One region of the Kurthia sp. Dielmo genome, then DNA from elsewhere that is predicted to be linked to it. Evidence: predicted binding sites of a transcription regulator. Region 1 holds the regulator's gene; each other region holds the start of a gene.
What was found. The regulator CtsR, encoded in region 1, represses protease genes until heat stress. The targets are predictions, from matches to a motif close to ATGGTCAATAAAGGTCAAACA.

Region 1 (4,469 bases):
CTATCTTTATGTAAAAAATAATGTTGATAATTTTGTATTAACTTTTAAAAAAAGTATATTTTCATTAGTTATATCGGTTGGAGTATTTGTTTTAATGTATTAATTACAAAAAAACTTTAAAATTCACAAAAAATATGTGCATAAATAAAAAAAGAACTGTCCATTAGACAGTTCTCAGCTATTTATAATTTGAAAAAATCGAGCCAACCTTTATGTTTGAACCAAGAAATCATTGAAACGGCGATGATAAACATGACACCGAGTACAATGAAATAACCCCAGTGCCAATGTAGCTCAGGCATGTTATCGAAATTCATGCCATATACTCCTGCAACGAAAGTCAATGGAATGAAGATGGTCGATACAATTGTTAAAGTCATCATAATACTATTCATACGTACAGCATTCATTGACATATGACTATCACGCATGTCAGCTGTCAATTCTCGGTTAGATTCAATCATTTCTGTCAGTTTTACGAGATGGTCATGAATATCGCCAAAGTATGCACGCTCGGCTCCAATTAAACCGAGGCGGCCAGAGTTCATGATGCGATACAATAGGTCGCGCATTGGGAGTACGATACGACGAATGTGTAATAAGTCACTACGTAAATCAAATACATCGGACATCGCCTTTGCATTGCGCTGGTAATTTAATTGATCTTCAATTTCATTTAAGCGGTCTTCAATGTTATAAACCATAGGGAAGTAGCTATCAACGAGTTTATCGACTACTTGATACATGGCGTAATAAGAACCGCGCTCCCAATCACCAGGTTGGTTTAGTACACGTTTACGTGCTGTTTCAATCTCAGGAACAGGCGTCTTGTGATATGTCACGATAAAGTTGCTAGCGATAAAAATATTTACTTCTTCTGCTTCTAATTCAATAGAATTCATTTTATGTACGACAAGGAAGTGGCAGTCGTCATAATAGTCGATTTTCGGACGTTGTAAACGCATTAATGAGTCCTCGATTGCTAATGGGTGAAAGTGAAATACCGTATCTAAGTACGTATTTTCCGTAGGTGTTGGTTGATCAAAATCTACCCAATACCAGTCGAAGTCGAATGTATGCAACTCATCCAATGGAAAATCGGCCACTACGTTATTGTCTTTTGTAAAACCTAAAGTTCGAATCATCGTAACGCCTCTTTTTCTCCGTAGTTATTAATATTGTCCCATATCCATACCCTAATGTCGACAAACGTAAAAGAAAATTAATCAAAACAAAAAGCCATGAAAATACATGGCTTTAACGGTCACTTGATAACCAAACAGCAATTTTTTCACCGCTATTTCCGTTCGATATCGAGTGTATATTTTTATGGTCAACAGAGTCGCTTGAATCATACGAGCTCTTTAAAAGGCAGTAGGGCATAACGAGTAAAACAGCGAGGCATAAAATAGTAATTCCTGCTGTAAGCAATGCTTTCTTCAAAAGAAACATCCCTTTCATCATGTGATATTAGAAAGGACGTCGACTGCTAAAAAATGTTTCCAAACGGTTTATAGCTAGAATGAAACTATTTTATAGCTTATCCCGTAGAATAACTACCACATAATAGAAAGGACTATTCAAATGAACGATAAAAACGTTGAATCTACTAAATGGTTAAAAGTGATTGTGCATGCAAGTCCATTTTTCGCACCATACCTTATCCCAGTTTTATTTTATTTATTTGTTGATGATGCTTCAGTTAAAAAAATATCGATTCAAGCCTTGCTATTCCAAATCTTGATGGGCGTGTTAATTTTCATTTCAGCGATATTCAGTGCACTTTTAATCGGTCTGCCATTCTTAGTTGTCTTCGTAGCAATGACCGTAATCGTGCCAATTGTAGGTATCGTAAAAGCAATACAGGACGACAACTGGGAATACCCAATTATTAAAAAATTCTTTTAATCGTAAAACCATGCTACGGCATGGTTTTTTTATATCGAAATGAGAGAAAAGGTTTTACACATTTTATGAGCCAAATATTTGTAATCGAATTTTGAATTGAATATAATATAGTCAAAGATAGTCAAAGTCAGTAAGGCAAGCGAGGTGAAGACAGCAAATGAGAAATATTTCCGACATTATTGAAGGATATTTGAAGGAAGTTATTGAATTAGAAGGAAATGGCTTAATTGAAATTAAACGTAGTGAGATCGCTGATAAATTTCAATGTGTACCATCGCAAATTAACTATGTTATTAATACCAGATTTACTGAGGAACGTGGGTATCAGGTACAAAGTAAACGTGGAGGCGGAGGGTATATTCGTATCGTTCGCGTTCAAATAACTTCGAGTGCTGATTTGATTGATGAAACCATTCAACAACTAGGGATTTCTGCACCACAACAAGTTGCAGAAGATATCATTTTCCGTCTTATTAATGAAGAAGTTATTTCAAAAAGAGAAGCGAAAATGATGTTGGCGGCTGTCGATCGACAAATATTAGCGCTCAACTTGCCATTACGTGATGAAGTACGCGCACGAATCTTACGCGCGATGCTAACGACATTAAAATACGATATTCCTAAGAGATAAGAGGTGTGTGAAGTGATCTGCGAAAATTGTAAGCAAAGACCTGCAACAATAACCTTAACGCAAGTGAAAAATGGTCAGCAAATCACAAAACATTATTGCGAGATTTGTAGCCAACAATTACATCAGCATGATCATTCTCAGAATGAACATGTACCATTGCAACAGCTTTTTGCAGACTGGTTTGGTATTCCTACATGGTCAGCAAATGTACCGAAAAGCCAGCAACAGGAGGAGCATTTAATTTGTCCGAATTGTGGTATGACATACAAGCAATTTCTACATGATGGTAAATTCAATTGTCCAACATGTTACGATGCATTTCGCGATGAACTTCCACAAGTGATGAAGCGTCTTCATAATGGGGCAACACGACACGTTGGAAAAATGCCTGGTGCAGTCAATGCAACCTATAAATTAAAGCAAGAAATTGAAGGGTTGCGTAATGACATGAAGAAGGCTGTAGAAGAGGAGCGTTTTGAAGACGCTGCTACACTACGCGACCAGGCAAGAAAGCTTGAAAAAGAATTGCATGGCGGTGATTTGAATGGATAAAAAAGATACTTTTTTTAATGCGACTGATGTGAGATGGATGGCGGGCGATGTAGAACATGGCGATATTGTTATGAGTACCCGAATTCGTCTAGCTCGTAATTTGAAAGATTACCGCTTTCCCCGAGCTTTTTCAGAAGATGAAGCATTTAAATTGGATCAAACCATTTCAAATGTGTTGCTTGATGCAGAAACACTTGATCAGCACTTCACGCATATTGATATCGCAACGACGCCGATTCTTCAAAAGAAGGTGCTCGTCGAAAAACATTTAATTAGCCCACAGTTAGCGCATAAAGACCGTTCTGCATCTGTTGTTATTTCAGATGATGAATCAATGAGTGTTATGATTAATGAAGAAGATCATTTGCGTATTCAATGTATTGAGCCGGGACTAGATTTAGAAAAAGCCTATTTCAATGCCGATACACTTGATCGTTATTTAGAAGAGTATGTCCCGTATGCATTTGATGAAAAGTTTGGTTACTTAACAAGCTGTCCAACAAATACAGGAACGGGTATGCGTGCTTCGGTTATGATGCATTTACCAGCGTTAACAATGACTGATCAAATGGAACAAATTATTAGTATGATGCCTCGGCTTGGTATGGTCGTTCGTGGGATTTATGGCGAAGGAACAGAAGCTGTAGGTAATTATTATCAAATCTCAAATCAAGTAACACTAGGTAAATCAGAAGAAGAGATTTTGACAGACTTACAATCATTAGCAGAACAAATCGTACAACGAGAAAAAGAGTCTAGAAAAGCCCTGTTAGATCATGCGGAGACCATTATGAATGACCGAGTAAATCGTTCATTAGGAACATTACATTATGCCCGTATTTTAACGTCTGATGAAGCGGCAAATTGTTTATCTAACGTGCGATTGGGTATAGATTTAGGACTAATTGAAAACATTCCTACAAAGGTTTTAAATAAATGTATGTTGGTTATTCAACCAGGTTTTTTACAACAATACGTTGGCACTACATTAAAGCCAAACGAAAGAGATGTTTATCGTGCCACATTATTACGAGAGATATTAAATAATGTGAGACAGCGTGAAAAAGGAGACGATTCATATGATGTTTAACCACTTTACTCAGCGAGCTCAAAAGGTTCTACAATTAGCACAAGAGGAAGCAATTCGCATGAAACATGATGCGATCGGCACAGAACATATTCTACTTGGCCTTATTCGTGAAGGCGGCGGCATTGCAGCAAAAGCATTAGAAGCAATTGAAGTGACGCCTGAAGTAATTGAAGAAGGTATTGAAAAACTTGTAGGTGTCGGTACTAAAGATGTGGGTCCAGTCGTTCACTATACGCCACGTGCGAAAAAAGTGATCGAATTATCTGTCGATGAATCGCGTAAATTAGG
Region 2 (4,469 bases), on a different contig from region 1:
CTTAGTAATCTGGTCAGTCATCTTAGTATCTGTATTGAACTACGTAGTTAGCGCAATCAACCAAGGTACTCCAGACTGGAACCAAGGCTTAATCATGTCATTAGTATTCGCTGTATTATTAATCATCATTGATGCCGTAATTCCAAGCGAATCGCCAAAAGCAATCGGTCGCGAAGACCACTAATCAGAAGTCTCGACATTTGTCGAGGCTTTTTACTTTTAAAAAGGACGGACCCGCCATCATAGCGAATCCGTCCTTTTTTATTGTCGTAGCGCTAATGCCACATCTGGCGTATCGGTCATAATGGTATCGACGCCTAACGCGAGAAATTCTTCGATCTGTGCGGCATCATTGACCGTCCAGACACGTAATGTTGGCAATAAATCTTGCCATTGTTCTTGATATTTTAATACGAGCTTTTTACTAATATGGAGCGCATCCAATTGGAAATGGCGCTTATAATCAGCTAGAAGCGCAATGTCATCCTCGATTAGCCAAGCAATTTTTGCGGCTGGTGTTATGTCACGAATGCGTAAAATTGTCGGCAAATGAAACGATGAGTAAATGACGTGTGGCGTCTTTAGCTCATCAACTAATGCCAGTACCTTCTGTTCAATGCCATCATATGTGTAAACATTTGTTTTCAGCTCAATATTCACGATTACTTGCGGATACTTTTGATGAAGCGTTAAGACTTGTCGAAGCGTCGGAATGCGCTCCGCCTCCCATGTGCCGTCATAATTTTTATGCTCACGAAAAGCCGCGGCTGCACGAAATTTTTTAAGTTCCGCATACGTATAATCAATCACTTCTCCGTCTACCCCAGTCGTTCGCTTCAGCGATTCATCATGAATGACGACTAACTCACCATCACGCGTCATATGAACATCAAGTTCAATGCCATCGACCCCTAACTCAAATGCCTTTTGAAAACTTAATAATGTATTTTCTGGATACATCGCGCGAAATCCACGATGAGCAAAAATTTTCGTCATCGTCTGCCCCCTTTTTTCATTTAGTGTAGCACGAAAAAAAGAGAACTGTATGCTTTTACAGTTCTCTCAATAGATTATTATGCTACATTGTCAACGCGAATATTCGCTTCACCGTTATCCAAGTAAACCGTTAATGTTGCACCAGGTAATGTATCGCCACGTAACAATTCACGTGCGACAACCGTTTCAACATGACGTTGGATAAAGCGGCGTAATGGACGTGCACCAAATGCTGGGTCCACCCCTTCACTCGCAATCCAATCTAACACTTCTGGCTCAATCACTAGATTTATTTCTTGAGAAGCTAAACGTTTACGTAATGAATTCAAATATTTGTCAGCAATTTTCACAAAATGCTCGCCTGATAATGAATGAAACATCACGATATCATCAAGACGGTTTAATAGCTCTGGTTTGAAATGACGTTTCAATTCAGCCATCACTAAGTCTTCAGTTGCATGTTCATTTGAGTCATTCATTTCAAGTAAATAATGTGAGCCTAAGTTCGATGTCATAATAACCACTGTATTTGTGAAGTTGACCGTACGTCCCTGACCATCTGTAATGCGGCCATCATCTAAAATTTGTAGTAAAATGTTAGCCACATCTGGATGAGCTTTTTCGATTTCATCAAGTAACACAACCGCATATGGATTGCGACGAATTTGCTCGGTTAATTGACCGCCTTCTTCATAGCCGATATAGCCTGGAGGTGCTCCGACTAAACGAGAAACGCTATGTTTTTCCATGTATTCACTCATATCAATACGGACAAAATGGTCCTCTGAATCGAATAATTGCTCAGCTAATGCTTTCGCAAGCTCTGTTTTACCGACACCTGTTGGACCTAAGAAGAGGAATGAGCCAATTGGTTTATTCGGATCTTGGATTCCTGCACGTGCACGCCATACTGCTTCTGTTACTAACTTCACTGCATCATCTTGCCCAACGACACGTTTGTGTAACGTATCACCAAGTGCGAGTAATTTTTCGCGTTCACTTTGAAGCATTTTCGTTACCGGTACACCTGTCCAGCGCGATACAATGGCCGCGATTTCATCTGATGTCACGTCTTCACGAAGTAAGCGTGTGTCGCCTGTTTCTGTTAATTTTTGCTCTAATTCTTCTAATTCTTTTTTCAATTGTGGAATTTCACCATGACGCAATACAGCGGCTTTATTTAAATCATACTCTGATTCCGCTTTTTCAAGTTCATTCCGTTTTTGGTCTAAAAGCTCACGTTTCGCCTGAATTTCTTGCAAGGCATGTTTTTCGTTGTCCCACTGAGTTTTCATTGACGCAGAAGAATCTTTTAATTGCTGTAATTCCTCACGTAAATTTTTCAAGCGTTTTTCAGAAGCCGCATCCGTTTCTTTCATTAATGCTTGCTCTTCAATTTCAAGCTGCATTTGACGACGTGTCACTTCATCTAGCTCTTGTGGCATCGAATCGATTTCCGTACGAATCATCGCACATGCCTCGTCAATTAAATCAATCGCTTTATCGGGTAAGAAGCGCTCTGTTAAATAGCGATTTGATAATTCAGCAGCTGCTACGATGGCACGGTCATGAATTTTCACCGCATGATGGAGCTCAAAGCGTTCTTTTAAGCCACGTAAAATTGAAATCGTATCTTCAACAGATGGCTCGCGTACAAGCACTTGTTGGAAGCGACGTTCAAGTGCTGGGTCTTTTTCAATATTTGTACGGTACTCATCTAGCGTTGTTGCACCGATACAGTGAAGTTCACCACGTGCGAGCATTGGTTTTAGCATATTACCAGCATCCATTGAACCCTCTGTTTTACCGGCGCCAACAATCGTATGGATTTCATCAATGAATAAAATGATGCGTCCTTCCGCTTCCTTCACTTGTTTTAACACGCCTTGTAAACGTTCCTCAAATTGACCACGGTAGCTCGCACCCGCAATTAATGCGCTCATATCAAGCTCATAAATTTCATGGTCTTTTAAGCCTTCCGGTACGTCACCTTTCACAATACGCTGTGCAAGCCCTTCGACGATGGCTGTTTTACCAACACCAGGCTCGCCAATTAATACGGGGTTATTTTTCGTTTTACGAGAAAGGATACGGATGACATTACGAATTTCTTCGTCTCGGCCAATGACCGGATCTAGCTTCCCTTCTTTAACCGTTTCATTTAAGTTACGTCCATATGTTTCTAACGGATTTTTATCTTGTTCATTGTTCATTTTCATTTGCATATCGAGTCCCACTCCTTCATCGGATGTAGTTCGTCAAAGAATAGTTTGACCTTCTTTGACCTTTTTGATTAATTTCATTATAGTCTCGTTTGCTTCATAATTCAACTGATATGTTTGACCTTTTTTGACTTTTTCTTTCTTTCTTATTCTACGGCTTTGCAGGCATTTGGTTTCACTTTTCTATTCCCTATTTTGCGAGGAATTGTATGAACTTTTTTCAAAACAAAAAAGGCTCGACCATTGCCGAACCTCATTGATTATTTAATCGTATTAAATTTCTTGTTTTTCAATTCTAATACGACATCGCAAGCATTTGCGATGTCACGCTCATGCGTAATGACGATAACGCATTTTTGCTGTTCATGTGCGAGCTCTGCAAATAGCTTAATGATTTCTTGTGAGTTTTGCTCATCTAAGTTCCCTGTTGGTTCATCAGCTACAACGAGCTGTGCGTCACAGCACATCGCACGAACGATTGCAACACGCTGCTGCTGACCACCTGACAGATGCTGTACATTTTTCTTCGCCATGACTTCTGTAATACCGACACGCGCTAGCATTTCAAGCGCATAGGTTTTGCGGTCTTTACGCTGTGAATTGGTAATTTCAAGTGCTGCTAAAATATTATCCACCGCAGACATATACGGCAATAAGTTGTATGACTGAAAAACGATTGAGACATATTTATTACGATAAGCCGTTAAACCAATTTTTTTCATCGATTTGCCGTCGTATAAAATATCCCCTTTCTTCGGAACATCAAGGCCAGCGATGAGTGATAAGAACGTTGTTTTACCAGAGCCTGATGAGCCGAGTATGCCATATAATTTGCCGCTATCAAACGTTAAATTGATGTCGTCATAGAGCACATCATTTTTAGATTGATACCAATAATTGACGTCTTTTACTTCTAACATATTCGATTCCTCCTATGAGATTAAAATTTTCTTTGGTTTCATACGCATGATGCCAATTGAAGCAATGATGACAGCAAGGAAACTAATGCCTAAGCCAAAGCCACCAAGCTCGATTAATTCCTTCATCGATAATGTAATATCTAAATCACTAATTTGCTCCTGTACATCAGCAGCTTGTGACATATTGCCGCCCATTGTAGGACCTCCTTGGCCACCGCCACTTGGTATCCCTGATGGGGCTCCGCTACCTTGACCGCCACCCATTCCAGGGCCGCCTTGTGCATTTGAAGCGGTATCCGTTGTTTGTGTCGTCGTTTGCTGTTCAATCAAT
Region 3 (4,469 bases), on a different contig from region 1:
TCGCAGCCATTTCACGTTTTACACGACGTTCTGTACGTGCATTTTCTGCGTCATTAAATGCTTGCCAACGACGTACTTGCTCATCAATTGGTGCTGTTACATATGGTGTCACAACGCCTGGAATATCAACATTTTTGATTTTCTCATCAAAAGGTGTCGTTTTTGGATACATTGTTTCCTTATACGCATGGTCTAAGTTATTTTTATTTAAGAAGCCAATAAAGCGGTCAAAGTTCTCATTCGCCACTTTCTCTGGTTTATGGAAGTCACTTTGTTCGATAATATCCCAGATGTTTGTGTCCTCTGTAATATCTGGACCCCAGTAATTATTTAATTGGTGATAGTCCGTTAATTCACGCATACGACCATCTTTCGGCAAGATGATGCTTGGTGTCCCTGCAATCGTTGCAGCAATATTCCCGTGAAGACGTGCACCAAAGCTTAAATCTACTTCTTGTAATAACTCCATCCATGTTGGAATATTTACTGGGTAGCGCACATGATCTCCTGTGTAATATTCATCTAATACAGATTCCGGATACACTTTATTTTGGCTAGGTAGGTCCGGTCCACCTAAGTAGGTCATTTTCAGTTCTTTTAGCCACTGTGGAATATAGTAGTAGTTGCCAAATTCATGACGGCTACGATCAATAAAGTTTAATACATTATCTGGTGATAAACGTGAGTTGTTAATTGACACTAACGAATCCTTTGTAATGTTCGTATCTCGAATTTTCAAATCACGACCGAAACTATACATCGACGGACAGCCAATTGGCATATGGTCTACGCCTTCTTGGAAGCCAAGTCCTGTTAAGTAGTCTGAAGTGATTTGACCACGTACCCCAATCATTGCTGATTTATTTAATACAGCTTTTACGAATTTTTTCGTTGCATCGTCAAATTCATATTTCGCACCTTTTTGTGCATCAAATGGCGTACGAGCCCCTACACCGATTACATAAACCGGAATTGTTAATTTATTAATCAGCTCTGCATAACGCTCTAAATGCCCGATGAAATCTGGACGGAATGCATCCGCTAACGGAATAATATAACCGTCATAATTTGCATTAATCATATCTGCATCTTTCGGATTTAATCGATAATAATCCGGCACAATCATGACATCCTCAGTCGTTAATGTGCGGTAAATCCCATAAGCATAAACTAAGTTCCCTACATTCCCTCCAATAGAGTTCGTAGAAGCGATATGTGCTGGGTCAAAGTTGTTTAGTGGGGACATCCCAGAACGCATTAAGATTTTTTTCATATTTGTTCTCCTTTCAATTACAATCACTTTATTAGTTGTCCGTACAAGCACTCTACTACATAGTAGTTAATTTATATATGAAATGTCAATGAAATCACTTGCTCCATTGTAAATGCTCTAAAATATAAAAAAACCGCACAAATGCACAGTTTTTTTAGAAATTATATGTTTCAATTGACCTATCAAAAGGTATTTAAAAATGGATGCCCCTGGAGGGAATCGAACCCCCAGCCTAAGAACCGGAATCTTATGTTTTATCCATTAAACTACAGAGGCATAGCTATATGACGACCTTACTATTATACTAGGTAAAGAGCGTATTATCAACTTTCTATTAAATGATTCATTTCATTTGACCTTTATTGACCAAAAAAGTTATGATATGTTTACAAGGCAACGAAACAGTGCCAATTTTATGGACATATAAGGAGGAAATACTTATGAACTTAATTCCTACAGTCATCGAAACAACAAACCGCGGCGAACGCGCATATGACATCTACTCTCGTCTTTTAAAAGACCGCATCATCATGCTAGGTAGTGCAATCGACGATAACGTAGCAAACGCAATCGTATCTCAACTTCTATTCCTAGAAGCAGAAGATCCAGAAAAAGATATCTACCTATACATCAACTCTCCAGGTGGCTCTGTAACAGCTGGTATGGCCATTTACGATACAATGCAGTTCATCAAACCAGATGTACAAACAATCTGCATCGGTATGGCTGCTTCAATGGGATCATTCCTATTAACAGCTGGTACAAAAGGAAAACGTTTTGCATTACCAAACGCTGAAATCATGATTCACCAACCACTAGGTGGCGCTCAAGGTCAAGCGACTGAAATCGAAATCGCAGCAAAACATATCTTAAAAACACGCGAAAAATTAAACCGCATCTTAGCTGAACGCACTGGTCAACCGATCGAAGTAATCGAAAAAGATACAGATCGTGACAACTACATGTCAGCTGAACGTGCGCTAGAATACGGTATCATTGATAAAATCATGGAACGTAACGAAACAAAATAGTTTTTCATTCCTAACACTAAACAACCATTTCTCATTGGTTGTTTAGTGTTTTTTTATGTTTTTTAGTATTCATTTGCCAAAAAAATGCAGTATGATAGAATCATATACTTAAGGGAGGGATTTTAATTGACCTATTTCAAAAGAATTTTAGCTATTTGTCTGAGCATGAGCTTAGTTTCACCTATGGTCGCTTCTGCTGATACAAATACAGCTTCCTGGCTAAAATGGAAGAATACAAAACTCAGTGCTCACCGTGGTGCACAAGTGGTCGCACCTGAAAATTCATTAGCTGGTGTACAAGGCGCAAAAGAACTTGGCTATGCCTTTATTGAAATCGATGTGCGTAAAACAGCAGACAATCAATATGTATTAATGCACGATAAAACAATCGACCGTACAACTACTGGATATGGTTCTGTCGCTAGTCAAAAATTAAAACAACTTCGTGTATATCATCTTGTAGATAAAAATAATAGGCTAACAACCGAAAAAATCCCAACATTAAAGGACGTATTAGCTTCAGCCAAAAAATATAATGTTGGCGTCAATATTGATGGCTCGAAAGGCGATTTTGGTGATCAAAAATACGCCAAAGGCATCGTGACCCTTGTCAAAAAGGCCAATATGTACAATAAAACATTTTTCGTCATCTCAGATAGTAAAGCACGTGCGAAATTCAATAAAAATTATCCAAATGCCACAATTTCATTTATCGGCAATCCTAAAAAAAGCGTAGCAAGTGATATTAAAAAGCTTAAAAAATACAAACATGCCATTTATACAACCCATATTAATAATCTTGATGCCGCTACAGCAAAAAAAATCCGTGCTAGCGGACTGCGTATTCATATTTATGGCGTCAATACAAAAAGCGCCTATAAACGCGCCAAAAGCTATAAGCCACTACTAGTCGAAACCGATAAACTGAAACCATAAAAAAAGAGAGCTCCCAATCGGAAGCTCTCTTTTTGTGTGCCATTCGGCAGCACTCTCTGTAACAACAAGAAATGACCTAAAAGCGTTCGTTTAGACTTTTTCTTACTACCACAAAACAGTGGTTATTCTACAACATTGTGTAATTGTTTTAATTCATAATAGAAGTCGCCTGATTTACTACCAACGTTACCAGCGCGTAATGCTGTAGTGTAGTGAATAGTTGTTGTTACTTCTTTACCTTCAAATGTAGAAGTTGTTGTTAAGTTATTCATTTCTTCGCCATCAGTAATTTCTGGACGTTTAACGTTTGTGTGACCTAATTCTTCTAAAAGTTCTACAGCTTTGTTTTCACGACCGATGTGGAACTCGATTAATTCAGGGATTTTTAAGTCGACGATTTGTTCTTTTTGACCTTCAGTTTTGATATGTGCAATGTACGTAATATCTAATTCCATGATGAAAAATCCTCCATCCAAATGTATAAGTTTTATTTATACTTATTCTATCATTTAATTACCCCGCTTCACACTTTCAAAACTTACGCCACCGCATAAATTGCATCTAGAAAAAGAACAATTCCGACCTAAAGAGCGTTTTTGAAATTCGATATAGTAAAAAAGAACAAAAAAAAGAAGGAACCACCAAAGCGGTGATTCCTCTCTTTTTATGCTTTACGACGATTACGCTTAAATAACATAAACGCTGCGCCAATTAACAGCATCCCTACTAAGCTATAAAGCGCTACCTGCTCCCCTGTTTGAGGTAGTAGGCTACTTCCTGTTGAAGGTGCTTTATTGCCAGTAGTGTCATTTGTCGCATTATTGCCGTTTCCTGGCGTGTTATTGCCATTATTGTTGTTACCATTTTGATTATCTGAGTTATTATCATCAGCATCAGTGTCGCCATTTTGATTGCCGTTATTGTTATTGTCGCTATCATCGCTATCCGGGCCTTCATCTGGCATGTTGCCATCATTTGGATCCTCATCTACACCATCATCCCCATTATCCGGGTCTTCAGGGTCTACATCTGGATCTTCTGGATCGGTTGGTTCTTCTGTTGCATCATCCGCTAATAATGTGATTGTTACGTCACATTCATCTTCTGGTACAATCGCTGTTTCTGTTTCATAATTTGATTTTACAAATGTAATTTCTGTACCTGGCACTAGTGGTGTATCAAATGTGTACGTACCATTTGTCGTTTTCACTGTTTTACCATCTACTGTT

Region 2: the regulator CtsR is predicted to act here: its motif matches at 3,264-3,284, upstream of KTHG_RS01955 (ATP-dependent Clp protease ATP-binding subunit).
Region 3: the regulator CtsR is predicted to act here: its motif matches at 1,623-1,643, upstream of clpP (ATP-dependent Clp endopeptidase proteolytic subunit ClpP).

The regions. Positions count from the first base shown of each region.
Region 1 covers NZ_HE578964.1:53,143-57,611, reverse strand. The annotation lists gene corA (magnesium/cobalt transporter CorA) at 183-1,145, opposite strand; gene KTHG_RS18805 (DUF4870 domain-containing protein) at 1,585-1,908, shown strand; gene KTHG_RS18800 (CtsR family transcriptional regulator) at 2,066-2,539, shown strand; gene KTHG_RS18795 (UvrB/UvrC motif-containing protein) at 2,552-3,091, shown strand; gene mcsB (protein-arginine kinase McsB) at 3,084-4,181, shown strand; gene KTHG_RS18785 (ATP-dependent Clp protease ATP-binding subunit) at 4,171-4,469, shown strand, end outside.
Region 2 covers NZ_HE578956.1:325,389-329,857, reverse strand. The annotation lists gene KTHG_RS01965 (YjzD family protein) at 1-184, shown strand, start outside; gene KTHG_RS01960 (glycerophosphodiester phosphodiesterase family protein) at 262-996, opposite strand; gene KTHG_RS01955 (ATP-dependent Clp protease ATP-binding subunit) at 1,074-3,221, opposite strand; gene KTHG_RS01950 (ABC transporter ATP-binding protein) at 3,479-4,138, opposite strand; gene KTHG_RS01945 (ABC transporter permease) at 4,151-4,469, opposite strand, start outside.
Region 3 covers NZ_HE578962.1:98,001-102,469, reverse strand. The annotation lists gene KTHG_RS17205 (polysaccharide pyruvyl transferase family protein) at 1-1,273, opposite strand, end outside; tRNA gene KTHG_RS17200 (tRNA-Arg) at 1,478-1,549, opposite strand; gene clpP (ATP-dependent Clp endopeptidase proteolytic subunit ClpP) at 1,714-2,304, shown strand; gene KTHG_RS17190 (glycerophosphodiester phosphodiesterase family protein) at 2,431-3,240, shown strand; gene KTHG_RS17185 (hypothetical protein) at 3,363-3,695, opposite strand; gene KTHG_RS17180 (LPXTG cell wall anchor domain-containing protein) at 3,905-4,469, opposite strand, start outside.